One region of the Paracoccus aminovorans genome, then DNA from elsewhere that is predicted to be linked to it. Evidence: riboswitches for the same ligand, from Rfam matches in the RefSeq annotation. Region 1 holds a riboswitch; each other region holds the start of a gene.
The links. Region 1 has a riboswitch for cobalamin ahead of JCM7685_RS15475 (TonB-dependent receptor plug domain-containing protein). Riboswitches for the same ligand answer to the same signal wherever they lie in the genome.
Positions count from the first base shown of each region.

Region 2: another riboswitch for cobalamin. It lies ahead of JCM7685_RS02215 (DUF1636 family protein); the one in region 1 lies ahead of JCM7685_RS15475 (TonB-dependent receptor plug domain-containing protein).
Region 3: another riboswitch for cobalamin. It lies ahead of JCM7685_RS07225 (ABC transporter substrate-binding protein); the one in region 1 lies ahead of JCM7685_RS15475 (TonB-dependent receptor plug domain-containing protein).
Region 4: another riboswitch for cobalamin. It lies ahead of JCM7685_RS19190 (DUF1852 domain-containing protein); the one in region 1 lies ahead of JCM7685_RS15475 (TonB-dependent receptor plug domain-containing protein).

Region 1 is NZ_LN832560.1:11,768-17,680, reverse strand. It holds gene JCM7685_RS15495 (isocitrate lyase) at 1-170, shown strand, start outside; gene JCM7685_RS15490 (histidine phosphatase family protein) at 294-830, opposite strand; gene JCM7685_RS15485 (CbtB domain-containing protein) at 1,044-1,253, shown strand; gene JCM7685_RS15480 (CbtA family protein) at 1,264-2,085, shown strand; cobalamin riboswitch at 2,352-2,555, shown strand; gene JCM7685_RS15475 (TonB-dependent receptor plug domain-containing protein) at 2,691-4,562, shown strand; gene JCM7685_RS15470 (ABC transporter substrate-binding protein) at 4,556-5,377, shown strand; gene JCM7685_RS15465 (FecCD family ABC transporter permease) at 5,374-5,913, shown strand, end outside.
Region 2 is NZ_LN832559.1:430,887-436,799, forward strand. It holds gene cobN (cobaltochelatase subunit CobN) at 1-2,485, opposite strand, end outside; gene cobW (cobalamin biosynthesis protein CobW) at 2,498-3,532, opposite strand; gene JCM7685_RS02215 (DUF1636 family protein) at 3,529-3,903, opposite strand; cobalamin riboswitch at 3,979-4,175, opposite strand; gene cobO (cob(I)yrinic acid a,c-diamide adenosyltransferase) at 4,214-4,837, shown strand; gene JCM7685_RS02225 (hypothetical protein) at 4,899-5,913, shown strand, end outside.
Region 3 is NZ_LN832559.1:1,447,691-1,453,603, forward strand. It holds gene ccrA (crotonyl-CoA carboxylase/reductase) at 1-840, opposite strand, end outside; gene JCM7685_RS07215 (alpha/beta hydrolase) at 1,020-1,892, opposite strand; gene JCM7685_RS07220 (I78 family peptidase inhibitor) at 2,050-2,328, opposite strand; cobalamin riboswitch at 2,475-2,670, shown strand; gene JCM7685_RS07225 (ABC transporter substrate-binding protein) at 2,770-3,777, shown strand; gene JCM7685_RS07230 (FecCD family ABC transporter permease) at 3,774-4,823, shown strand; gene JCM7685_RS07235 (ABC transporter ATP-binding protein) at 4,820-5,590, shown strand; gene JCM7685_RS07240 (pseudoazurin) at 5,602-5,913, shown strand, end outside.
Region 4 is NZ_LN832562.1:685,193-691,105, forward strand. It holds gene osmF (glycine betaine ABC transporter substrate-binding protein OsmF) at 1-665, shown strand, start outside; gene JCM7685_RS19170 (ABC transporter permease) at 668-1,819, shown strand; gene JCM7685_RS19175 (ABC transporter ATP-binding protein) at 1,816-2,748, shown strand; gene JCM7685_RS19180 (ABC transporter permease) at 2,745-3,491, shown strand; cobalamin riboswitch at 3,877-4,075, shown strand; gene JCM7685_RS19190 (DUF1852 domain-containing protein) at 4,204-5,187, shown strand; gene JCM7685_RS19195 (methionine synthase) at 5,215-5,913, shown strand, end outside.

The DNA.
Region 1 (5,913 bases):
ATGTCGCGACCGTGCAGCGCGAGGAAATCCGCCGCGGCATCAGCGCGGTCAAGCACCAGCACGAGGTCGGATCGGACCTGGGCGACACCTTCAAGGAGATGGTCGCCGGCGAACGCGCGCTGAAGGCCGGCGGACATGCCAACACCATGAACCAGTTCGCCGCCGAATAGGGGGCGACAGGAAAGAGGGCCGGCTTTCCTTCGCGGGATTCGGCCAGTCTGGCCCTCTGTGCGCCGTCCCCTCGGGGGCGGCGCATCTTTGTCCGGGCGCCTTGTCCGGTCGCGGGGCGTGCGTCAGGGCTCGATCAGCAGCGACCAGCGGCGGCCGTCATGGGTCAGCCGGGTCCGCGACAGCGGCCGGACCCCGATGCGGCCGGCCGCTTCCAGCGGCGCGCCCAGCACATGGACCATCGCCGCCTGGATCGGACCCGGGTGGGTCACCGCCACCAGGCTGCCGCCCTGCCCCGCCTGCCGTTCCAGCCAGGCGGCGACCCGCGCCACCATCTGGGCCAGGCTTTCGCCGCCATGCGGCGCGGATCGCGGGTCCGCGCGCCACAGCGCCAGGCCGGCGGGGTCCTCGGCCAGCAGCGCCTCGGGCGCGCGTCCGGCCCAGCGTCCGAAATCGGCTTCCGCCAGGGCCGGGTCCGGCCGGGCGTCCAGGCCCAACGCCGCCGCCGTCTGCCGCGCGCGCAGCAGCGGCGAGGTCACGCCGTCAGAACCGACCGCAAGCCGGCCGACCCGGGCCAGGGCGGCGGCGGGGGCGGGGTCGTCCCCGGGAAAGACCGGCCGTTCGGGGGCCAGCGAGCAGATCAGCAGGATGCGGTTTGCCATGCGGCAAAATCGGCCAAACGTCCTGAAACCGCAAGTTTGCTTTGACATTCGTTCGCCGCGGGCGCAGCGTCCCGGACATTGTTCCGCAGAAGGAAGCCGGTGGAATTCCGGCACGGTCGCGCCACTGTAACCGCCCGCAGCAAGGGCGGAAGTCAGACCCGGAGGCGGAGCATGTGACACCCCAGATGGACGCGTATCCGAAGGAGATTTCCGATGGCCTATACCCACGCCGCCCCCGACAGTCGCAGCGCCCCGATTCCCTTGGGCGAATGGGCGCCCTGGGCGATCTTTGCCGGCCTGGTCATGCTGCTGGCGCTGTATTTCGTCAGCACCGAGCAAGGCGCGGTCGCGCTGTTCGACGGCACCAACGTGCATGAATTCGTGCATGACGCCCGGCACCTGCTCGGCTTCCCCTGCCACTGAGGAAGCGGACATGACAGGACGTTACTTGCTGCTCGGCATGATCGCCGGGCTGATCGCGGGTGTGCTGGCCTTCGGCGTCGGCAAGGTCTGGGGCGAGCCGCCGGTGGCCGCCGCCATCGCCATCGAGGAGGCGGGCTCGGAAGCCGAGGCCCCCGCCGGGCACGACGCGGAACACAGCCATGACGCCGCCGCGGGCACGGTGACCGCGGACAGCGCCGCCGAGGCCGAGCCGGCCGGGCATTCGCATTCGCATGGCGACGAGGAAGGCTTCAGCCGCGAGACCCAGGCCGGGCTGGGCCTCTTGACCGGCATGGCGGTCTTCGGCGCCGGGCTGGGCGGGCTGTTCGCGCTGGCCTTCGCCTTTGTCCAGGGGCGCTTTTCGCATCTGAGCGCGGCGGGCACGGCGGCGGTCATGGCGGCGCTTGGCTATGTCGCGGTGGTGCTGGTGCCCTTCCTGAAATACCCGGCCAACCCGCCGGCCGTCGGCCATGGCGAGACCATCGGCCTGCGCACGCAGGTCTTCTTTGCCATGATGGTGCTGTCGCTGGTGGCGCTGGCGGTTTCGGTCGCGGTCGCCCGCAGCGGCAGCGACCGCTGGCGCTGGGGCATCCTGGGCGGGGTGGTCTATCTGGCGCTGGTCACGATCGCGGGCCATGTGTTGCCGGCGATCAACGAGGTTCCGGCGACCTTCCCCGGCGATCTGCTGTGGCAATTCCGCACCGTGTCCCTGGTGGTCGAGGCCGTGCTCTGGGCCGGGATCGGCCTGATCTTCGGCCAGCTGGTGCAGCGGACGCTGGCCCGCGATCCGGGCTTGCGGCAGCGGCTGGCCTGATCCCGCAGACGGAAAGGCCCGAGGCGCCGGTTCGCCGGCGCCTTTCGCATGGGCGCTGGCAAGATCGGCGGCAGCCTCCAGCCTTGGCCGCTCCCGAGGATCTTCTTCGGCCATCGCATCGGCATCCCGGCGGCGAAGTCGCTGACCTGGCAGGCACGGCCCCGGCGGAATCCGCATTGCGCCCCGCCGCGCCGGCGTCAAACGCGGGGCCCGGGTGCGACGTTTGCGCGACGCCGATGCCTATTGACAGCTCACGCTTCCGTGCGCCAATTCGATCCTGCTTCGGTTCCCGCCGATTCCGGCGGGTGAAAAGGGAATCCGGTGCGCCCCTTTGGGGCCAATCCGGAGCTGCCCCCGCAACTGTAAGCGGTGAGCGACGGTCAAGGATGCCACTGGGGCGCAAACCCCGGGAAGGCAGACCCGAGCGATGATCCGCCAGCCAGGAGACCTGCCGCGGCGTTCACCCATTTCCGGCGCGGGGCGCGCATGGAAAGCGGCCATTCCGCAGAGGTGACGATCACCGTCCTGGGGCGGGGACCGTCGGTCCTTTCCACGGGGCAACTCTGCAATTCGCAGGCCGCGGCCTGCGTTGGAAAGGTCAAGGCATGATCCGAACCCAAGCCTCTCTTCTGGCCCTGGCAGCGGCGGTTTCGCCGGGTCTCGCGCTGGCGCAGGATGCCGTCACGCTCGATCCGGTCATCCTGTCGGCGGGCTTCTCGCCCATCGCGAGCGACGCCTACGGCCGCGCCCATACGGTGCTGACCGCCGAGGAAATCGAGCAGCGCGGCATCGCCACGGTCCAGGACGCGCTGCGCGCCGTGCCCGGCATCGCGGTTTCGGCCACCGGCTCGACCTTCACCCAGGTCCGCATCCGGGGCGGCGAGGGCAACCACACGCTGATCCTGATCGACGGCATCGAGGCCGTGGGCGGCGGCGACGAATATATCCTGACCGGGCTGGAGACCGCGAACATCGAGCGCATCGAGGTGCTGCGCGGGCCGCAATCGGTCTATTACGGCTCGAACGCCTCGGCCGGGGTGATCAACATCATCACCCGCAAGGGCGGCGAGGGGTTGGAATACGGCGGCGCGGTCGAGGCGGGCAACGGCGCCGCGGCCTCGGCCTATGTCAGCCGCAACGGCGCGCGGGGCGGGCTGGCGCTGAACCTGTCGGCCCGCGACGACCACGGCTATGACCAGTCGGGCGACGGCGGCGAAAAGGACGGCATCATCCGCAAGACCATCGGCGCCTCGGGCTGGCTGCAGGCCACCGACGACCTGCGGCTGGGCACCACGTTGCGCCGGTCCTGGGAAAAATACGATTACGACGCGCTCAACTATCTGGCGACCACGGCCGACGACTATGTCGTGGACGACCCCGCGCTCTACAGCAAGCGCGACGAGTTCCAGGGCGCGCTTTGGGCCGAGTTTTCCAGCCTCGACGGCCGGCTGACGCATCGGCTGGAATATCAGGACACCGTGTTCAAGCAGAGCAGCAACGGCGGCGCCTGGACCACCGGCAAGACGCGCAAGCTGAAATACCGCGGCAGCTTCGGTCTGGACGGCCGGGCGGTGACGGAATCGGCGCATATCCTCGGCCTGCTGGCCGAGAAGCAGAAGGACGAATCCTCCGCCGCCCCGGATTACGACCGCGAGATGACCTCGGTGGCGCTGGAATACCGCGGCTTCCTGGACAACGGGCTGGATCTGCAGGCGGGCCTGCGCCGCGACGACAACAAGGTGTTCGAGGATTTCACCAGCTGGAACCTGGGCCTGTCCTGGCAGGTGCCGGACCAGCCCTATCGGCTGCATGCCTCGGCCGGCGCGGGGCTGGTGAACCCGTCCTATTACGAGCTTTACGCCGATGACACCTATACCCGCGGCAATCCCTCTCTGAAGCCGGAAAAGAACCGCGGCTTCGACCTGGGCGTCGAGTTCCAGCTGCCCGACGACCGCGGCACCGTCGACCTGACCTGGTTCAAGGAAAAGCTTGAGGACGAGATCGCCTATGTCTATGGCGCCGCCCCGGACGGTCGGGCGAGTTATGAGAATCAGCCCGGCAAAAGCCCGCGCGAAGGCGTCGAGCTGACGGCGCGGATCCGCGCCACCCAGACGCTGGACCTGGCGCTGAACTATACCTACCTGGACGCCAAGAACCCCGACGGCTCGGTCGAGGTGCGCCGGCCGCGGCACGAACTGGGCCTGGCGGCGACGCTGGCCTTCCTGGACGGGCGCGGTTCGGTCACCGCCGATGTCCGCCGGGTCGCGGGCAATTACGACAGCCGGTTCTTCGGCGATTATGCAACGGCGGAACTGCCCGCCTATACGGTCGTGAACCTGGCCGCCGGCTATGATCTGACCCGGAACGTCCGGGTGACCGGCCGGGTGACGAACCTGTTCGACAAGGAATATTCCGACGTCTGGGGCTATGCCTCGCAGGGGCGGACCGCTTATGCCGGATTGCAGGCGCGATGGTGATCCGCTGGCTTCTGGCGGGCTGGCTGGCCTGCCTTGCCCTGCCCGTCGCGGCCGACGCGCCGCGCCGGGTCGTTTCCGTGAACCTGTGCACCGACCAGCTGGCGATGATGCTGGCGGCGCCGGGGCAGTTGGTCTCGGTCTCGTATCTGGCGCGGGACCCGGCCTCTTCGGCGATGCCCGAGGCGGCGGCGGGGCTGCCCCTCAACCACGGGCTGGCCGAGGAGATCTTCCTGCTGCGGCCCGACCTGGTGCTGGCGGGGACCTGGACGACGCCGGCCACCGTCGACCTGCTGCGCCGGGTCGGCGTTCCGGTGGCGGTGTTCCAGCCCGAAGACGACCTCGCCGGCATCCGCGCCAACATACGCCGCATGGGCGAGGTGCTGGGCCGCGAGGCCGAGGCCGAGGCGCTGATCGCCCGTTTCGAAGCCGATCTGGCGCGGCTGGACGATGCGCCCGCGCCGCGCCCCCGCGCCGCGATCTATGCCGCGAACGGCTATACCCTGGGCAGCGACAGCCTGGCCGGGCAGATCGTGATCCTGGGCGGCCATGCCAATATCGCCGACGAGCTGGGCCTGGCCGGCGGCGGCACGCTGCCGCTGGAATCGCTGCTGCTGTCGCAGCCCGACCTGCTGATTCTGGGCCGGCGCTATCCCGGCCATTCCCGGGGCGAGGACATGATGGACCATCCGGCCCTGCGCAGCGTCATGCGCGACACGCCTTTCGTGGTCATGTCGGACCCCGACTGGGTCTGCGGCACCCCCCGCATCCTGCGCGCCGCGCAAAGCCTGCGCACCGCCGGGGGGCTCGCGCCATGACCCGCTATGCGCTGCTGCTGGCGCTGCTGGGCCTGTTGGCCGCGGCGCTGTTCCTGGCCTCGCTGCTGACCGGCCCGGCGGGCGTGGGCATCGGCGACAGCCTTGCCGCGCTGGTCCGCGGCGACGGCATGCTGGGGCTGGTGATGCGCGAGATCCGCCTGCCCCGCGCCATCCTGGGCCTGCTGGTCGGGGCGGCGCTGGGGCTGGCCGGGGCCGCGATGCAGGGCTTTCTGCGCAACCCCCTGGCCGAGCCGGGGCTGATCGGGACCTCGTCCTCGGCGGGCCTGGGCGCGGTGCTGGCGATCCAGACCGGGCTGGCGGCGGCCTGGTCCCTGGGCCTGCCGCTGGCGGCTTTGGCCGGGGCGGCGCTGTCGGTGCTGCTGGTGCTGGCGCTGGCCGGACCGCGGGGCGGCGCGCTGGCGCTGATCCTGGCCGGCATCGCCATTTCCGCCCTGGCCGGGGCCGGGACATCACTGGTGCTGAACCTGTCGCCCAACCCGTTCGCGGCGAACGAGATCATGTTCTGGATGATGGGA
Region 2 (5,913 bases), on a different replicon from region 1:
TGGGGCCGAAGACGCGGGGCGCGCGCGCCAGATAGGGATTGTCCGCCGCATCCTCGTCGCGGGCGGCGAGCGCTTCGGCCCCGGTCTCGAAGAGTTGCGCCAGGCCCGGGAAGATGTCGCGAAACAGGCCCGAGACCCGCAGCGTCACGTCGATGCGCGGCCGGCGGAGTTCGGCCAGCGGCAGGATCTCGATGCCGGCGACGCGGCCCGAGGCGGCATCCCAGCGCGGCGCCATGCCGGCAAGATGCAGCGCCATGGCGAATTCCTCGCCCGCGGTGCGCATGGTGGCGCTGCCCCACAGGTCCACGACCAGCCCCCGGGGCCAGTCGCCGTGATCCTGAAGATGGCGGCGCAGCAGTTCCTCGGCCAGCTTCACGCCCTGGGTATGGGCATTGCGCGAGGGCACGGCGCGCGGGTCCACGGTGAAGAGATTGCGCCCCGTGGGCAGCACGTCCCGACGTCCGCGTGCCGGAGAGCCCGAGGGGCCGGGCGCGACATGGCGCCCCGCCAGGGCGCGGGCCAGGCCCTCGGCCTCGCCGGGGACGGTGCCGTAGACATGCAGCCCGTCGCCGAAGCGGCTGTCCTTGAGATCGCAGAGAAAGCGGTCGATCAGCGGGATCGCCTCGGAGGGCGCGGCGTCGGGGGGCAGGCCGAGGTCGGCCTCGACGCCGGCGGCGCGGGCCTCGTCGCGGATCGCGCCGATCAGGCGGTCGCGGCGGCGCGGGTCCAGCCCGTCGGCGGTGGAATATTCGTCCAGCAGCCGTTCCAGATGCGCCAGGTTTTCGGGAACGGCGGCATCGACCAGCGGCGGCGGCAGGTGGCCCAGCGTCACCGCCGACAGCCGGCGCTTGGCCTGCGCGGCCTCGCCAGGGTCGTTGACGATGAAGGGATAGATCACCGGCAGATCGCCCAGCAGCGCCTGCGGCCAGCATTCCCCAGAAAGCGCCACCGACTTGCCGGGCAGCCATTCCAGCGTGCCATGCGCGCCCATGTGGACCAGCGCCTGGGCCTGGGTCCGAAGCCACAGGTAGAAGGCGACATAGTCGTGGCATGGGGTGCGGGAGAGGTCATGGTAGTCGTCGCTGCGGGTCGCGACCGCGCCGCGCTCGGGCTGCAGGGCGATGAGGTCGGGGCCCTGGCGGATGGCGGCGAAGCGGAAGCCCTGGGCCGGCGGCTCGCCCCAGGCGGCGTGCAGGTCGTCGCGCAGGGGGGCCGGCAGCGCGGCCAGCGCGCGCAGGTAGTCGGCCAGTGGCCAGTGCAGCCGCTCGGCCAGCAGGCGGCGGCCCAGGTCGGCGTGGCCGATCCCCAGCATCGCGCCCGCCGAGGCCAGCGCGTCCAGTCCCACCGCATGGGCCAGCTGATGCGCCTTGCCGGGATAGGTGGACAGCACCACCGCCCGCCGCGCCGCCGGCAGCGCCAGCCGCGCCTTGATCCGCGCCACCGCCGCCGCGATCAGCGCCGCGTCGGGGGCATGGACCAGGCGCGCGCATTGCAGGTCGGGGTCGCGGGGCTGCGGCTCCTTGAAGCTGACGGCGCCCAGGAAGATGCGGCCGTCGACCTCGGGCAGCACCACATGCATGGCGAGGTCGGCGGCCGAAAGGCCGCGGTCCTCGGCGGCCCAAAGCGCGCGGGGCGCGGTGGACAGCGCCGCCTGGAACACCGGGCAATCGGCGCCGTCGAAGGGGGTGGCCCCGGCATCGTCCCGGGCGGAAAAGGCGGTCAGGTTCACGACCGCCGCCACGCCCGGCAGGTGCGGGGCGAGGAAATCCGCGACACCGGCGGCCTTCAGCGAGGGCGCGAACACGCCGGTCGCGGGCAGGCCGGCGTCGCGCAGCGCCCGGATCAGCGCATCGACCGGGCCGAGGTCGGCCGCGGTCAGATAGCTGCGATAGAAGCTGACCAGCAGCCCGGGGATGGGGCGGTCGATCACGCCGCGGTCGGGGTCGTAGAAGCCGAAGGCGGGGATGGCGGCCTGGCCCTCGACCGCGGCGGCGGGCAGGCCGGCGGCGCGGGCCAGCTCGGCCAGCGCCATCTGCGCGGCCACCGCCCCGCCTTCGTCGCAGAGCGCCGTGAGCCGGTGCAGCATGGGCGGCGGCAGCGTGGACAGCCGCTCCAGGGCCGGGTCGGGGCGGCCGTCGGCGGGCAGGAAGGCCAGCGCGATGCCGCGCCGCCGGGCCAGGTCCTGAAGACTGGCGGCGCCATAGGGCCAATAGGCCTCGCCGCCGATCAGCCGGACCAGCACGGCACGGGCGCCGGACAGCGTCGTCTCGCAATACTGGTCGACCGAGACCGGGTGGCGCAGCGCCGACAGGTTGCACAGCCGCAGCGACGGCAGGCCGCCGGCGGCGCGGTGCCAGCCCGCCGCGAAGGCGCCGAGGTCGCTGTCGCTATAGGACAGCACCACCAGATCGGCGGGGCTCTGGCCGGGGTCGGTCGGAACCTCGGCATCCTCGAGCCCGCGGCTTTCGCGGAAGACGACGTGCAAACCGGACCCCTTTTAGCCGTGCAGAACCTCGCGGATGGCGGCTTCGTCAATATCGTCGTGCTCGGCGATCACCACAAGCCGCGACAGCCGCGGCTGATCGCCCCACGGCCGGTCGAACTGATGCCGCACCCGTTCGCCCACCGCCTGCACCAGCAGGCGCATCGGCTTGCCGGCGACGGCGACATGGCCCTTGACGCGCAGGACGTTCCGTTCGCGCGCCAGCCGCTCGATCCGCGCCACCAGATCGGCGGGATCGGCGATCTCGGGCAGCTCGATCACCACCGAATCGAAATCGTCGTGTTCGTGGTCGTCGGCGCCGTCGTGGTGGCTGGGGCGGGCGTCGAGGTCGTCCTCGGCCGCGGCGCCCAGGCCCAGGATCACGCGCGGGTCGATCACGCCGTCGGTCAGGGGCAGAATCGGCAGCTTGCGCGGCGCCTCGGCCTCGATCGCGGCGCGGGCAGCGGCAAGGCCCGCCTCGCCGGCCAGGTCGGCCTTGGACAGCAGCACGATGTCGGCGCAGGCGATCTGGTCCTCGAACACCTCGGACAGGGGCGTTTCATGGTCCAGGCTGTCGTCCGCGGCGCGCTGGGCCTCGACGGCGGCTTCGTCGGGGGCGAAGCGGCCGGCGGCCACCGCTTCGGCATCGGCCAGGGCGATCACCCCGTCCACGGTGATGCGCGAGCGGATCGCCGGCCAGTCGAAGGCCTTCAGCAGCGGCTTGGGCAGGGCCAGGCCCGAGGTCTCGATCAGGATGTGATCGGGCCGCGCCGGCATCGCCATCAGCTTTTCCAGCGTCGGGATGAAGTCGTCGGCGACGGTGCAGCAGATGCAGCCGTTCGACAGTTCCAGGATGTTCTCGGCCGGGCAATTCTCGTCGGCGCAGGATTTCAGGATGTCGCCGTCGACGCCCATGGTGCCGAATTCATTGACCAGCACCGCCAGCCGCTTGCCCTGCGGGTTCTGCATCAGGTGGCGGATCAGCGTGGTCTTGCCGGCACCCAGGAAGCCGGTGATGACGGTGACGGGGGTCTTGGTCAGGTCGGTCATGATTCATCCAGTCGGGGGGCCAAGGGGGGAGGAATGCGCGCGATGCTGCGCTTGCGGAAAATCGGGCTGCGCTCGCGCCAGGGCACGATGCCGTCGGGCGTGGCGGCATAGGCGCTGGCGCCTTGCAGGATCTCGGCGGCGTCCGCGGGTTCCATGCGGCCATAGACATAGGTCCAGCGGTCGGGGCCGCTCAGCGCGATGGCGGCGCCATTGGAACAGGCCGAGAGGCATTCGACCGGACGGATGGTCACGCCCGCCGGATCGGGGTGGCGCAGCAGCGCCGCCATCAGCCGCTGTCCCGGCACGGGCTGGCCGTCGACGACGGGCTCGCCGGCACGGCAGGTGATGCAGACATGCAGCGTCACGGTCATGCCTCAGCTCCCCTGGTCATGGCGGCATGAGGCAGGGCGGTCGCCCGAACCCCAGCAGGAACACCCCGTCCGCCGGTCAATCCTTCTGCGCGGCAGGTCTCCCGGCTTGCGGATTCGGGCCAGGCCCACGGGCGTCCCACCTTCCCGGCATGTGCCAGTGGCTTTGGACGACCTTTCCGGTCACGGTCGCGGGGGCGGCTGCTTTCGGGTATAACCCGTCGCATTCCCTTTTCACCTGTCATGGGACAGGAACCGGCGCAGCCGAAGCTGTGCCCCCCACGCCCCCGCTTGTCAAGCAAAGGAGTCCCCGATGTCCGCCGATCCCCCCGAAGACGAGAACGCCCGCCACGCCCAGAAGATGGCCAAGGTCAAGGCCGCTCGCGACCGCATGATGGCCGGCAAGCAGGGCGAAAAGGGCCTGATCATCGTCCATACCGGCAAGGGCAAGGGGAAATCTTCTTCCGGCTTCGGCATGATCCTGCGCTGCATCGCCCACGGCATGCCCTGCGCGGTGGTGCAGTTCATCAAGGGCGCCTGGGACACCGGCGAGCGGCGGCTGCTGACAACGCATTTCGCCAATCTCTGCCAGTTCCACGCCATGGGCGAGGGCTTCACCTGGGAAACCCAGGACAAGGCCCGCGACGTCGCCGCCGCCCGCGCCGGCTGGGAAAAGGCCAAGGCGCTGATCCGCGACCCCGAGATCCGCATGGTGCTGCTCGACGAGATCAACATCGCGCTGCGCTACGACTATCTGGACGTGGCCGAGGTCGTGGCTTTCCTGCGCGACGAAAAGCCGCCTATGACCCATGTCGTGCTGACCGGCCGCAACGCCAAGCCGGAACTGATCGAGGCCGCCGATCTGGTCACCGAGATGGAGGTGGTCAAGCATCCGTTCCGCGACGGCATCAAGGCGCAGCCGGGGGTGGAATTCTGACGCGGCATGGTGTCATCTGCCCCGGCCGATACACGAGCGATTTCGAAAGGGATGTTGCAGGATGATTTTCAGACAAGGACTTGTTGCGCTGCTGGCCTTCTGCCCGTTTTCGGCAGCCTGGGCGGTGCCGGCCAGCGACGAGGGCGCCGCCAGGCTGAAGGGCGTCTTCCAGACCTATTTCGGCGCGGTCGAGGGCGTGGTCAGCGTCACGCCCCAGGGCGACAGCTACGAATTGCGGATCGACCCGGCGCCGCTGCTGGCGCAGGTTCCCGACGATCAGGCGCAGATCACCGTCTCGCCCCTGACCTATGAGCTGACCGACAATGGCGACGGCAGCTGGGGCGTCAGCGAGGACCAGGTGCTCAGCTGGTCGGTGGCGGTGCCGAAGATGTTCGAGCAGAAGGGCTCGACCCGGATCGAATCGACCGGCACCTGGGACGAGGCGCTGATGAGCTTTCGCGACCAGAAGGCGGTGATGACGGATTACGTCATCGATTCGGTGCAATATGGTCCGCCGATGGCGGCCGACGGCGCCCCGGCCGATCCCTCGGCCGAGCCGCAGGTCATATCGCGCGACCACCAGTCCACCGCGCGGATGGAGACGGCCCTGACCGGCACCGCCGGCAAAGCGGGCGGCGTCGATCAGGCGATGAGCTTCACCGCCACCGACCTTGCCCAGCGACAGGAGGTCGCGATGGGCCCCGGCGGCGCGCCGATGCTGATCGAGGTCTCGGCCCCCGGCTACGGCGGCCAGGCGCAGATCGCGGGCGCGCGCACGGACGGCATCCTGTCGATGCTGGCATGGTTCGTCGCCCATCCCTCGCAGGAGCTGATCAAGGGTTCGCAAGAGGGCCTGCGCGACAAGCTCGCCGCTGCCATGCCGCTTTGGGACGACCTGTCGATGGACATGGACATGCGCGACCTGAAGGTCGTTTCGCCGGTCGGCACATTCGGGCTGGCTTCGGCCAAGATCGGCATCGGCATGTCCGGCGCCACGCCCGACGGTCGGTTCCAAGAGCGTTTCACCCTGTCCGGCCTGACCGTGCCGGAAGGCGTGCTGCCGCCCTGGGCGGCGC
Region 3 (5,913 bases), on a different replicon from region 1:
CTTGTATTCGGGGGTGTTCACCGTGGGCAGCTGCCCCCAGCACTTGAAGTCCTTGCGGTTGATGACGCCCTTGGCGCCCAGCGACATGACGAAATCGCGCTTGTCCTCGTCCGAGATCACGCCGATGGCATTGGCGCCGGCCGCGTTGATCAGCTGGATCGCGAAGCTGCCAAGCCCGCCCGAGGCGCCCCAGACCAGCACGTTCATGCCCGGCTTCAACTCATGCGGTTCGTGCCCGAAGAGCATGCGATAGGCGGTGGCCAGCGTCAGCGTGTAGCAGGCCGATTCCTCCCAGGTCAGGTGCTGGGGGCGGCGCATCAGCTGCTGGGCCTGGACGCGGGTGAACTGGGCAAAGGACCCGTCCGGCGTCTCATAGCCCCAGATGCGCTGGCTGGGCGAATACATCGGGTCGCCGCCGTTGCATTCCTCGTCGTTGCCGTCGTCCTGGTTGCAGTGGATGACGACCTCGTCGCCGACCTTCCAGTTCTTGACCTTGTCGCCCACCGCCCAGACGATGCCCGAGGCGTCCGAGCCGGCGATGTGATAGGGCGCGCCATGGCCGTCGAAGGGGCTGATCGGCACGCCGAGGCCGGCCCAGATGCCGTTGTAGTTGACGCCCGCCGCCATCACCAGGACCAGCACCTCGTTGCTGTCGATGGGCGGCGTCTCGACCACCTCGACCTGCATGGCCTTGTCGGGCTCGCCATGGCGCTCGCGCCGGATCGCCCAAGCGTACATCTGCTTGGGGACATAACCCAGGGGCGGCATCTCGCCGATCTCGTAAAGGTCCTTTTCCGGCGCATCATAGGGCGCGATCGGGGTCGGTTGGTCCAGGGCCATCTTGCAGTCCTCTTTTGCCGCTTTCCTTGCGCGGTTCTGCCGCAGCGCAGAATCAACGCGGGTTGCCAGCCTGTTCTACGGTCAGATGCGCAACAATGCAACATGACAGATAGGGAATTTGTAATATTCTTTCGTTTTCAAAGCCGTCCTGCCGCAATGCAGCGGCGAGGGCGCCGAAGCTAGCCGGAGAGGTGCCGGGCCAGGAAGCGGGCCAGCGCCTCTTGCACGGCCGCGCGCCCGAAGCCGCCGGTGCCGTGGCCCTCGTGCGGCAGCAGCGCGAAGTCGATTTCCGCCCGGGGATCGACGGCGGCCCAGGCAGTGCGCAGCCGCTCGGCCTGGCCGGCAGGGACGATGCCGTCCTGGGCGCCGTGGCGGATCATCAGCGGCGGCAGCGGCGTGCCGGGCCGCATCGCGCGCAGCCGGCCCACGGGCGACAGCGGGGTCGCCTGTTCGCGGCGCTGGCCCACCGGATAGCCGACCAGCAGCGATTCGACGCTGCGGGGCGAATCGGCGGGGGTGCGGCGCAGCCTGCGGCCCAGCTTTGCCAGATCGGCGTCCAGGCTGCCGAAATCCATCGGTCCGTAGAAATCGACCACCGCCCGAGGCGGCCGGTCCCGCGCGGCCAGCGTCAGCGCTGCGGAAACCGCCATGAAGGCGCCGGCGCTGCGGCCCCCCAGCGCCATGCGGCCGGGCATCAGCCCCAGATCGGGCCCCCGGCGGTTCAGAAAGGCCACGGCGGCCAGCACGTCGCCTTCCTGCGCCGGCCAAAGCGCCTGGTTGGACAGGCGATAGTTCATCCGCACCACCGCGATACCCTGTGCCGGCAGTTGCGGCGGCACCGGCAGGCTGCGCTTGTCGCCGGTCCGGAAGCCGCCGCCATGCAGGTCCAGCAGCCAGGGAAACGGCCCCTTGCCCTCGGGCAGATGCACGTCCAGGCGGTTGCGGGACGAGGTCTCGGCGTAGGCGAGGTCGTCCAGGGCCGGATTGCCGGCCGAGGCTCCCGCCACGGCCGTCGCCAGCGCGGCCAGGACCGTGCGGCGCGTCATCCCCATGCTTACCGTCCCTTCATCCGCTCGGATCGCGCCAGCCTTGGCAGCGTCGGGGCGGGGGTGCAAGCGGCGGATGGATCGGACGCATGTGGTTTCGCGGTTGCCTGCGGCAGATCGGCGCATGGGCACGGGGTTCGCGCCGATCCGCGGCGGCAGGAGGTCAGTTGCAGCTGACCGACATCAGCGTGCCCTTGCGGTCGAACATGAAGGTCAGGCGCTCTTGCAGCAGTTCCAGCGTCATCGGCTGGCCATCGCGGACGATGCGATAGGCCTGGCCTTCGGGCACGCTGATCGTCGGCGAGACCTGGCCGACCAGATGCGCATAGCGCGCGGCGCCGCAGGGATCCGCGTCGGCCTGGGTGGGCTCTTCCGGCTGCGACGCGCAGGCGGCCAGCGCCAGCGGTGCGGCCAGGGCGGCGACAAAGGGAATGCGTTTCATCTTGACCTCATGGGGTTGCCTTCTTCGGCAAGGGAACGCATCGGGCCAGGGATCGGTTCGCCCGGGGCAGGCGAAATGCCGTTACGACGCATCCCGGTCCGGTTTCCGGTCGCCCGGAGATCCTTCTTGCCAGCGCCGGTGCCAGAAGCTAGGGGGAAGCCGTCGGTTTCCGCAAGGAATTGAAAGGGAATCCGCCGGGGTCCAAGGCCCCGAACCGGAACTGCCCCCGCAACTGTAGGCGGCGAGCAGGATGCAGAACGCCACTGTGGCCGCAAGCCATGGGAAGGCCGCATCCCGCCGCGACCCGCCAGTCAGGAGACCTGCCGACGTCGTAGACCAACCCCAGCGGGACGGCTGGGGCGTGGCATGTATCGGCGTCCTTCCGCCCGGTTCCTGTCCGCCCCCGCGTCTTGCCCTCATGATGCAGCGGAAGGGACCATCATGCTGAGATTCACCACGGCGATCCTCGCCACGTTCACGCTGGCGCCGATGGCGCTTGCGGGCACCGAATACCCGCTGACGCTGACCAGCTGCGGCCACGAGATCACCTTCGACAAGGCGCCCGACAGCGTCGTCAGCGTCGGGCAAAGCACGACCGAGATCCTTTACATGCTGGGCCTCGCGGACAAGGTCGCGGGCACGGCGCTGTGGATCAACCCGGTCCTGCCCGAGTTCGAAGAGGTCGATGCCAAGGTCGAGCGCCTTGCCGACAACGCCCCCAGCTTCGAGAGCGTGCTGGCCAAGAAGCCCGAACTGGTGGTCACCGCCTATGAATGGATGATCGGCCCGCAGGGCGCGGTCGGCACGCGCGAGATGTTCGACGACGCCAGGATCCCCAGCTGGATCATGCCCACCGAATGCATCGGCAAGGACAATACCCAAAGCATGGACGGCACCCGCACGGTGATGTTCGACACCGCGACGCTCTATAAGGGCATCGAGGAACTGGCGACGATCTTCGACGTCCAGGACCGCGGCGCCGAGGTGATCGCCGATCTGAAGGCGCGCGAGACGGCAGCGGTCGAGAAGGCGAAGGCGCTGAACCTGCCCGAGGACGTGTCGGGCCTGTTCTGGTATTCCTCGGCCGATATCGAGATCGACCCCTATATCGCCGGTGTGAACGCGGCGCCGGGCTGGATGCTGTCGAAGCTGGGCGTGAAGAACGTCGTCGGCTCGCAAGAGGAATGGCCGACCGTGGGTTGGGAGACCATCGCCAAGGCCGATCCCACCTTCATCGTCGCCGCCGAGATGAACCGCCGCCGCTTTCCCGCCGACGACATCGCGGTCAAGCGCGGGTTCCTGACCTCGGATCCGGTGACCAGCCAGATGGAGGCGGTCAGGCATGATCGCATCCTGACCATGCCGGCCAATGCGATGGATCCCTCGGTGCGCTCGATCTATGGGCTGGAGTCGCTGGCGGAATCGCTGGCCGGGTTCGACCTGAAATGAGCGCGCGCGCCGCGACCCGGGGCATGGGACGCCGGGGGGGCTGGCTGTGGCTGGCCCCCGCCGTGCTGGTCGCGGCGCTGTTCTTCGGCACGGCGGTGGGCGAGACGCGGATCCCGCTTGCCACCGTCGTCGAGGTGCTGGCGGTCAAGGCGGGGCTGTCGTCGGCCGCGCTCGATCCGATCGACGCCAGCGTGATCTGGCATTACCGGCTGTCGCGGGCGGTGGTGGCGGCCTGCGGCGGCGCCAGCCTGGCGCTGTCGGGGCTGATCCTGCAGGCGCTGCTGCGCAACCCGCTGGCCGAGCCCTATCTGCTGGGCATCTCGGCCGGCGCCTCGACCGGGGCGGTGCTGATCGCGGTGGCGGGGGTCGGCGGCGGATTGGTCGGCATGTCGGCTGGGGCCTTTGCCGGCGCGCTGACCGCATTCGCGCTGGTGGCAGGGCTGGCGAGGATGGCGGGCGGCGGCACCGGGCTGCGCGGCGCCGGGGTCATCATCCTGGCGGGCATCGCCGGCTCGCAGATGTTCAACGCGCTGACCGCGCTGATCATCGCGCAATCGGCCAGCGCCGAACAGGCGCGGGGCATCATGTTCTGGCTGCTGGGCAATCTGTCGGGCGTTCGCTGGCCCGATACGCAGCTGGCGCTGCCGATGGCGGCGCTGGGGCTGGGGGTGACGCTGTGGCATGTGCGGGCGCTGGACGCCTTTACCTTCGGCGCCGAGGCGGCCGCGACGCTGGGGATCGATCTGCGGCGCACCCAAGCGGTGCTGATCGGCACGGCGGCGCTGATCACCGCCGTCATGGTCTCGATCGCCGGCGCCATCGGCTTCGTCGGGCTGGTGGTGCCCCATGCGATGCGCTTCCTGGTCGGCACCCGTCATGCGCGGCTGGTCCCGGCCACGGCGCTGGCGGGGGCGGTGTTCCTGGTGTTGTCCGACGTGGTCTCGCGCATCGTCATCCCGGGGCAGGTGCTGCCCATCGGCGTGATCACCGCGCTTGTCGGCGCCCCTGCCTTCGCGCTGGTGATGATCCGGGGGCGGCAGCGATGACGCCGCTGCTGGAGGTGGTCGGCGCCAGTCGCCGGGGTGGCACGCGCGATATCGTTTCCGATGTCAGCGTCGGCCTGCGGCCCGGCGAGATGCTGGGCCTGGTCGGGCCGAACGGATCGGGCAAGTCCACGCTGCTGAACCTGATGGCCGGGCTCTTGCCGCCGAGCCGGGGCGAGGTCCGGCTGGAGGGCCGGCCGCTGGCGCGCCTGCGCCGCCGCCAGATCGCGCAGCGCCTGGCGTTCGTGGCGCAATCCGCCGAGACCGAGGATCGCATCAGCGTCCGCGAGGCGGTCGAGATGGGCCGCACCCCCTGGTTGGAGCCGCTGCGGTCCTGGAGCCCCCGCGACGACGCCGCCGTCACCGCTGCGCTGCAGGCCGTCGACATGGCGCATATGGCGGGGCGGGACTGGTCCTCGCTCTCCGGCGGAGAACGCCAGCGCGTCCATATCGCCCGCGCCCATGCGCAGCAGCCGCGGATCCTGCTGCTGGACGAGCCGACCAACCACCTCGACATCCACCACCAGCTTGGCATCCTCGACCTGATCGCCGGGCTTGGCGCCACCACCGTGATCGCGCTGCACGACCTGCATCACGCGCTGCGCTGCGACCGGGTGCTGGTGATGCAGGCCGGCCGTTGCGTGGCGCTCGGCCCGCCCGCCGCGGTGCTGACCCCCGCCCTGATCCGCGAGATCTTCGGCGTCGAGGCCGAGATCGTTCCCCATCCGGGCGAGGGGCATCCGCTCTTCGCCTTCCGCAAAATCCGTTGAAAGGAAATCCCATGCTGCTGCGCGCCGCCATGCTGGCCTGTCTTCTGCCGCTTTCGGCCCTGGCCGAGGTCCACGAGGTCAAGATGCTCAACCGCAACGACACCGGTCCCATGCCCTTCGAGCCGGAGTACCTGGTGATCCAGCCCGGCGACACGGTGAAGTTCCTGGCCGTCGATCCCGGCCACAACGCCGCCACCATTGCCGGAATGATCCCCGAGGGCGGTCGGAAGTTCATCGGCAAGATCAACGAGGAGATCGAGGTGACGCTGGATGCCGAGGGCATCTGGGGCATCAAGTGCTCGCCCCATTACACCATGGGCATG
Region 4 (5,913 bases), on a different replicon from region 1:
ACGCCGCCTTCTTCTTCAACCGCGCCGACGAGCCGATCTGGCAGGATGCCAGCGCGGGCTTTGAAGCCGCGAAGCAACTGGACCAAGAGGCCAGCGGCATCGTCTGGCTGACGCCCGCACCCGCCAACAACACCTGGGGCGTCGCCCTGCGCTCGGATCTGGCCCAAGAGGCGGGCGTGAGCACGTTCTCGGAATTCGGGAAATGGGTGGCGGGGGGCGGCAAGGTCAAGCTGGTCGCCTCGGCCGAGTTCGTCAATTCGGCCCCGGCGCTGCCCGCCTTCCAGAAGGCCTATGGCTTTACGCTGACGCCGGACCAGCTGATCGTGCTGTCGGGCGGGGACACGGCCGCCACGATCCAGGCGGCGGCAAACGGCACCAGCGGGGCGAATGCGGCCATGGTCTATGGCACCGACGGCGCGCTTGCCTTTTCCGGCCTGACGGTGCTGCAGGACGACAAGAACGTGCAGCCGGTCTATCAGCCCGCACCCATTGTCAGGGGCGAGGTGCTGGCCGAATATCCCCAGATCGCCGAACTGCTGGAACCGGCTTTCACGGGGCTGGACCTTGAAACCCTGCAAGGGTTGAACGGACAGGTTCAGGTCGAGGGCCTGCCCGCCGCCGAGGTCGCCCGCGCCTATCTGACCAAGGCCGGGCTGCTGGACTGAGGATGCCGGTGCCGCGCATCGACCGGCTGTCGGCCGTCATGGCCCTGCCGCTAGTAGCGTCCCCTGCCCTGTCGGCATTCGGCTTTCGTCCCAACCGGATCGCGCCGCCGCAGCCCCGGACCTGGGCCGAGACGGTCGGCTGGCCCATGACCGGCGCGCTGCTTGCGGGGATCGTGCTGCTGGCGGTCGCGCTGCTGTTGCTGCGACGCCCGGGAATGCGGCTGCTGCTGCTTGCCGGCGCATTGGCTGCGCTGATGATTCTGCTGGGGCGCGGGGCGGCGCTGCTGCTGGAGCAGGCGGCGCCTGCGGCACGGGTCTCGCCCGGTGCGGGATTCTGGCTGGCCGCCGGGACGCTTTTGCTGCTGGTGGTGGACGCCTTCGCGCGGATGCGGCCCGGCCCGGCGGCACGGGCGGCGCTGCTGACCTGCGCCGTGGCGGGGGTCGCGATACTGCTCGGCTCGGGCACGCTGGCCGGTCTTTCGGTCGCCGCCGAATTCCGGCTGCGCGCGGACGCGTTTCACCGGGCGACCGCGGACCATCTGGTCCTCACCTTCGGTTCGTTCCTGGCGGCGCTGGGGGTCGCCCTGCCGACGGGGCTTGCGATCCAGCGCCATCCGGGCTTGCGCGGTCCGGTGCTGAACCTGCTGACGCTGATCCAGACCATCCCCTCGATCGCGCTGTTCGGGATGCTGATCGTGCCGCTGGCCTGGATCGCGGCCCATGTTCCGGGTGCGGCGGATGCGGGGATCAGAGGGATCGGCACGGCCCCGGCGCTGATCGCGCTGTTTCTCTATTCCCTGCTGCCCCTTGTCGCCAATACCGTCGCCGGGCTCGATGCCGTGCCGCGCGAGATCACCGAGGCGGCGCGAGGCATGGGCATGACCGAGGCTAGACGGCTGTGGTGGATCGACCTGCCGCTGACCCTGCCGGTCATCCTGGCCGCCGCACGCATCGTTCTCGTGCAGAATATCGGGCTGGCCACCGTGGGGGCGCTGATCGGCTCGGGCGGGTACGGCACCTTCATCTTCCAGGGCATCGGCCAGACGGCGACCGACCTGATCCTCCTGGGCGTGATCCCGACGGTGGCGCTGGCCTTCCTGACATCCTCGGTCATGGACCTGCTGATCGGGCTTTCCGGGGGGCAGCCGCAATGATCGAGATCGAGGCCCTGACCAAGACCTATGACGGCAGGACGGTGGTCGACAAGGTCAGCGCCCGCTTTGCGAAGGGCACGCTCACCGCCATCGTCGGCAGCTCCGGCTCGGGCAAGACGACGCTGTTGCGGATGATCAACCGGCTGGTCGAACCCACATCGGGACGGGTGCTGATCGACGGCCAGGATGCCAGCCGCATCCCCGAAACTTCGCTGCGCCAGGGCATCGGCTATGTCATCCAGGGATATGGGCTGTTTCCGCATTGGACAGCGGCGCGCAATATCGGTGTCGTCCCGACCCTTCTGGGCTGGCCCAAGGACCGGATCGCGGCCCGCGTCACCGAGTTGTTGCAGATGCTGCAGCTTGACCCGGCCGAGATCGCAGATCGCTATCCGCATCAGCTTTCGGGCGGGCAAGCGCAGCGGATCGGTGTCGCGCGGGCCCTGGCCGCGCGCCCCGATGTGCTGCTGATGGACGAGCCTTTCGGCGCGCTGGACCCGCTGATCCGGCGCCAGGCTCAGCGCGATCTGACCCGGATCCGCCGCCAGCTGGGCACGACCATCGTCCTGGTCACCCATGACATGAACGAGGCGCTGTATCTGGGCGATGCCATCGCCGTGATGCGGGACGGACGGTTCGAGCAGTTCGACACCCCCGACCGGATCATCCGCGCGCCCGCCACGCCCTTCGTGGCCGATCTGGTGGGCGAAACGGGCCGCTCCCTGCGCCTGCTGGCGCTGCACCCGGTCGGCTCGCTGTCGCGCGCGGGCGAAGCCGAGGGCGAGCCGGTCGATGTGGCCGCTTCACTGTCGGACGCGCTGGCCGAAATGATCTGGACCGGACGCGACCGATTGCCGGTGACCGATGCGCAGGGGCAACGGCTTGGCATCGTCACGCGCGACGACATCCTGGCGCGGGGTCGGGAATGACGGCGCTGCGCTGGATCATCCTGATCGGTGTGACGGGCGGGCTGATCCTGTTTCCCGCGCTGTTCGAGCCGCTGCTGCGCCCCTTCGCGCCCGCGGGCGGGCCGGTGATCTACGACCGCGCATCGCTGGCCGGCCTGACCGCCTCGCATCTGGCGCTGGTGGCGCTGGCGATGATCCCCTCGACCCTGATCGCGCTGGCGCTGGCCATCCTCGTCACCCGCCCCGCCGGGGCCGAGTTCCTGCCCATGGCCCGGACGCTGGCGAATGTCGGCCAGACCTTTCCGCCGGTCGCCGTGCTGGCGCTGTCGGTTCCCTTGCTGGGCTTCGGCGCCCGGCCCACGGTGCTGGCCCTGTTCCTCTACGGCCTGCTGCCGATCTTCGAAAACGCGCTGGCGGGACTGCGGGCGGTGCCCGGCGCGGTCCTGCTTTCGGGCAAGGCGATGGGCATGACGCCGCGCCGGATATTGACGCAGGTCGAGATGCCCCTCGCCCTGCCCCTGATCCTTGAGGGGATCCGGATCTCGATCGTCATCGCGCTGTCCACGGCGACCATCGGCTCGACCATCGCCGCGCGCAGCCTGGGCGAGGTGATCATCGCCGGGCTGACCTCGAACAATCCGGCCTATGTCATCCAGGGCGGGATGCTGACGGGCTGCATCGCCGTGCTGCTTTACGATGCCTTCGGGCTGCTCATCGAGATCGCGAAACGCCGAACCGGCAGAGAGCCTCAGCAGGCCATTTGAAAAGGGTCCCATCCTCGTTCGAGGCACCCGGGAAAAGTGGCTGCTCGTGAATAGGCTGGTGCTCGGCCTGCAGGCCGTCGGTGGCTAACCTTCACCCCTCATTTACCGATCAGATCCAACGGAGAAACGGACCGGAGCCTGCATGATACCCTCTTCGGTTGGTATCGGTCCGCGCGCGACGCGGCGAAACAGCGTCACCCCCGAGCGGCCCTCGCGCTGCGGATCTGGTGGCTCGGCGGCGCCTGCGTCACAGCCCCAGCGCAGCAGGATGTGCAGCTCTGGTAGAGGACCAGAGGTGCAATAGCGCAGCCGCCGCCGCTTCGCTCATATTTATCATGACGGAATTTCACTTCCGGAGCCGTTGACACTTTGTGCAAGGCGGGCAAATTTGCCGTGTGATTCAGGTGCCGGGGGAGCCCCCGGATAAAAGGGAATCCGGTAAGACAGTCGTCAAATCCGGAGCTGCCCCCGCAACTGTAGGCGGAGAGCCTGTCCGAATGCCACTGGCGCGTATCGCGCGCTGGGAAGGCCGGACCAGGCGAAGACCCGCAAGTCAGGAAACCTGCCTGGATCGATCACCTGTTCCGGCCGCGGTGGGCGCGTCGGGAGCGGCCAATCCGCAAAGGTGACATCGCCGCTTCGCGACATTCGTCGCGGGGAGTCTTTTCGTTTTCCGGCCTGCTTCGTCAGGTCGTCCAGAAGGCATGTCACGATGAATGAAGAATTCACGTTCACTATCAAGAGCATTCGCTTTGATGAGGACTACCACCCCTCAGACAATACGCGGATCACGACCAACTTCGCAAATCTGGCAAGAGGAGAGAGTCGCAGAGAAAACCTGCGCAACGCATTGAAGATGATCGACAATCGCTTCAATGCCCTAGCCCACTGGGATAATCCCCAAGCAGATCGTTATTCTGTCGACCTTGAAATAATTTCCGTCGAATTTAATGTCGGCGTTGAAGGCGTCAATGATTCCTTCCCATTGATTGAAATCTTGAAGACAAATATCATCGATAAAAAGGCCGAAAAGCGCATTGATGGCATTGCGGGGAACAATTTCTCATCTTATGTTCGGGATTATGACTTCAGTGTATTGCTGCCCGATCACAACAGAAAGCGACCGAGCTTCAGCGTTCCGGACAACTTCGGCGGTTTGCACGGAAAGCTTTTCAAGCACTTCGTACACTCGAACGCTTACAAAGAGAAATTCAAGAAGGCTCCCGTCATATGTCTCAGCGCTTCAAGCAGCAGGACTTATCGTCGGACCGAAAATCAGCATCCTGTCCTGGGCGTGGAGTATCAGCAAGATCAGCACTCCTTGACCGATCAATATTTCGGGAAAATGGGGCTGCGGGTTCGATTTTTCATGCCTCCAGATGGAGTCGCGCCTCTGGCTTTCTATTTCAGCGGCGATTTGCCTAATGATTACAATAATCTTGAGCTTATCGGCACCATCAGCACGATGGAAACCTTTCAGAAAATCTACCGCCCGGAGATTTACAACGCAAATTCCACTGCAGGGAAGTTCTATCAGCCAAGCTTGCAGAATCGTGACTACTCCCTAACCCAGATTGTTTATGATCGTGAGGAACGGAGTCGGCTGGCTATTGAGCAGGGCAAGTTCGCCCATGAGCACTTCATCAAGCCGCACCAAGCCACTCTTGAGCAGTGGTTTGCCAGCTACGCACTTTGAACAATCAGGATCAAAAGGTTACTTGCAATGAAAACACTGCTACCCACCTCAACTGCCGGCAGTTTGCCCAAACCCTCCTGGCTTGCGCAACCCGAGACTCTCTGGTCGCCCTGGAAGTTGCAAGGTGAGCAACTGATCGAGGGAAAGCAGGATGCTCTGCGTTTATCCCTGGCAGATCAGCAACAGGCAGGCATTGATATCGTCAGCGACGGCGAGCAAACGCGTCAGCATTTCGTCACCACGTTCATCGAGCATCTCAGCGGAGTTGATTTCGAAAAGCGCGAGACCATCAGGATTCGGGATCGTTATGATGCGAGTGTCCCGACGGTTGTCGATGCCGTGGTCCGTCGAAGGCCGGTCTTTGTCGAGGATGCCAAATTTTTGCGCCAGCAGACCAGGCAGCCCATCAAATGGGCCCTGCCCGGCCCCATGACGATGATCGATACGCTTTATGATGCTCACTATAAAAGTCGCGAGAAACTGGCCTGGGAATTCGCCAGCATCCTGAATCAGGAAGCCAAGGAGCTGGAGGCTGCCGGCGTCGACATCATTCAGTTCGATGAACCCGCATTCAATGTATTTTTCGATGAGGTGAATGATTGGGGGATCGCCACTCTGGAAAGGGCTATTGAAGGTCTTCAATGCGAAACCGCGGTGCATATTTGCTATGGCTACGGTATCAAGGCCAATATAGACTGGAAAAAGACCCTTGGTGCGGAGTGGAGG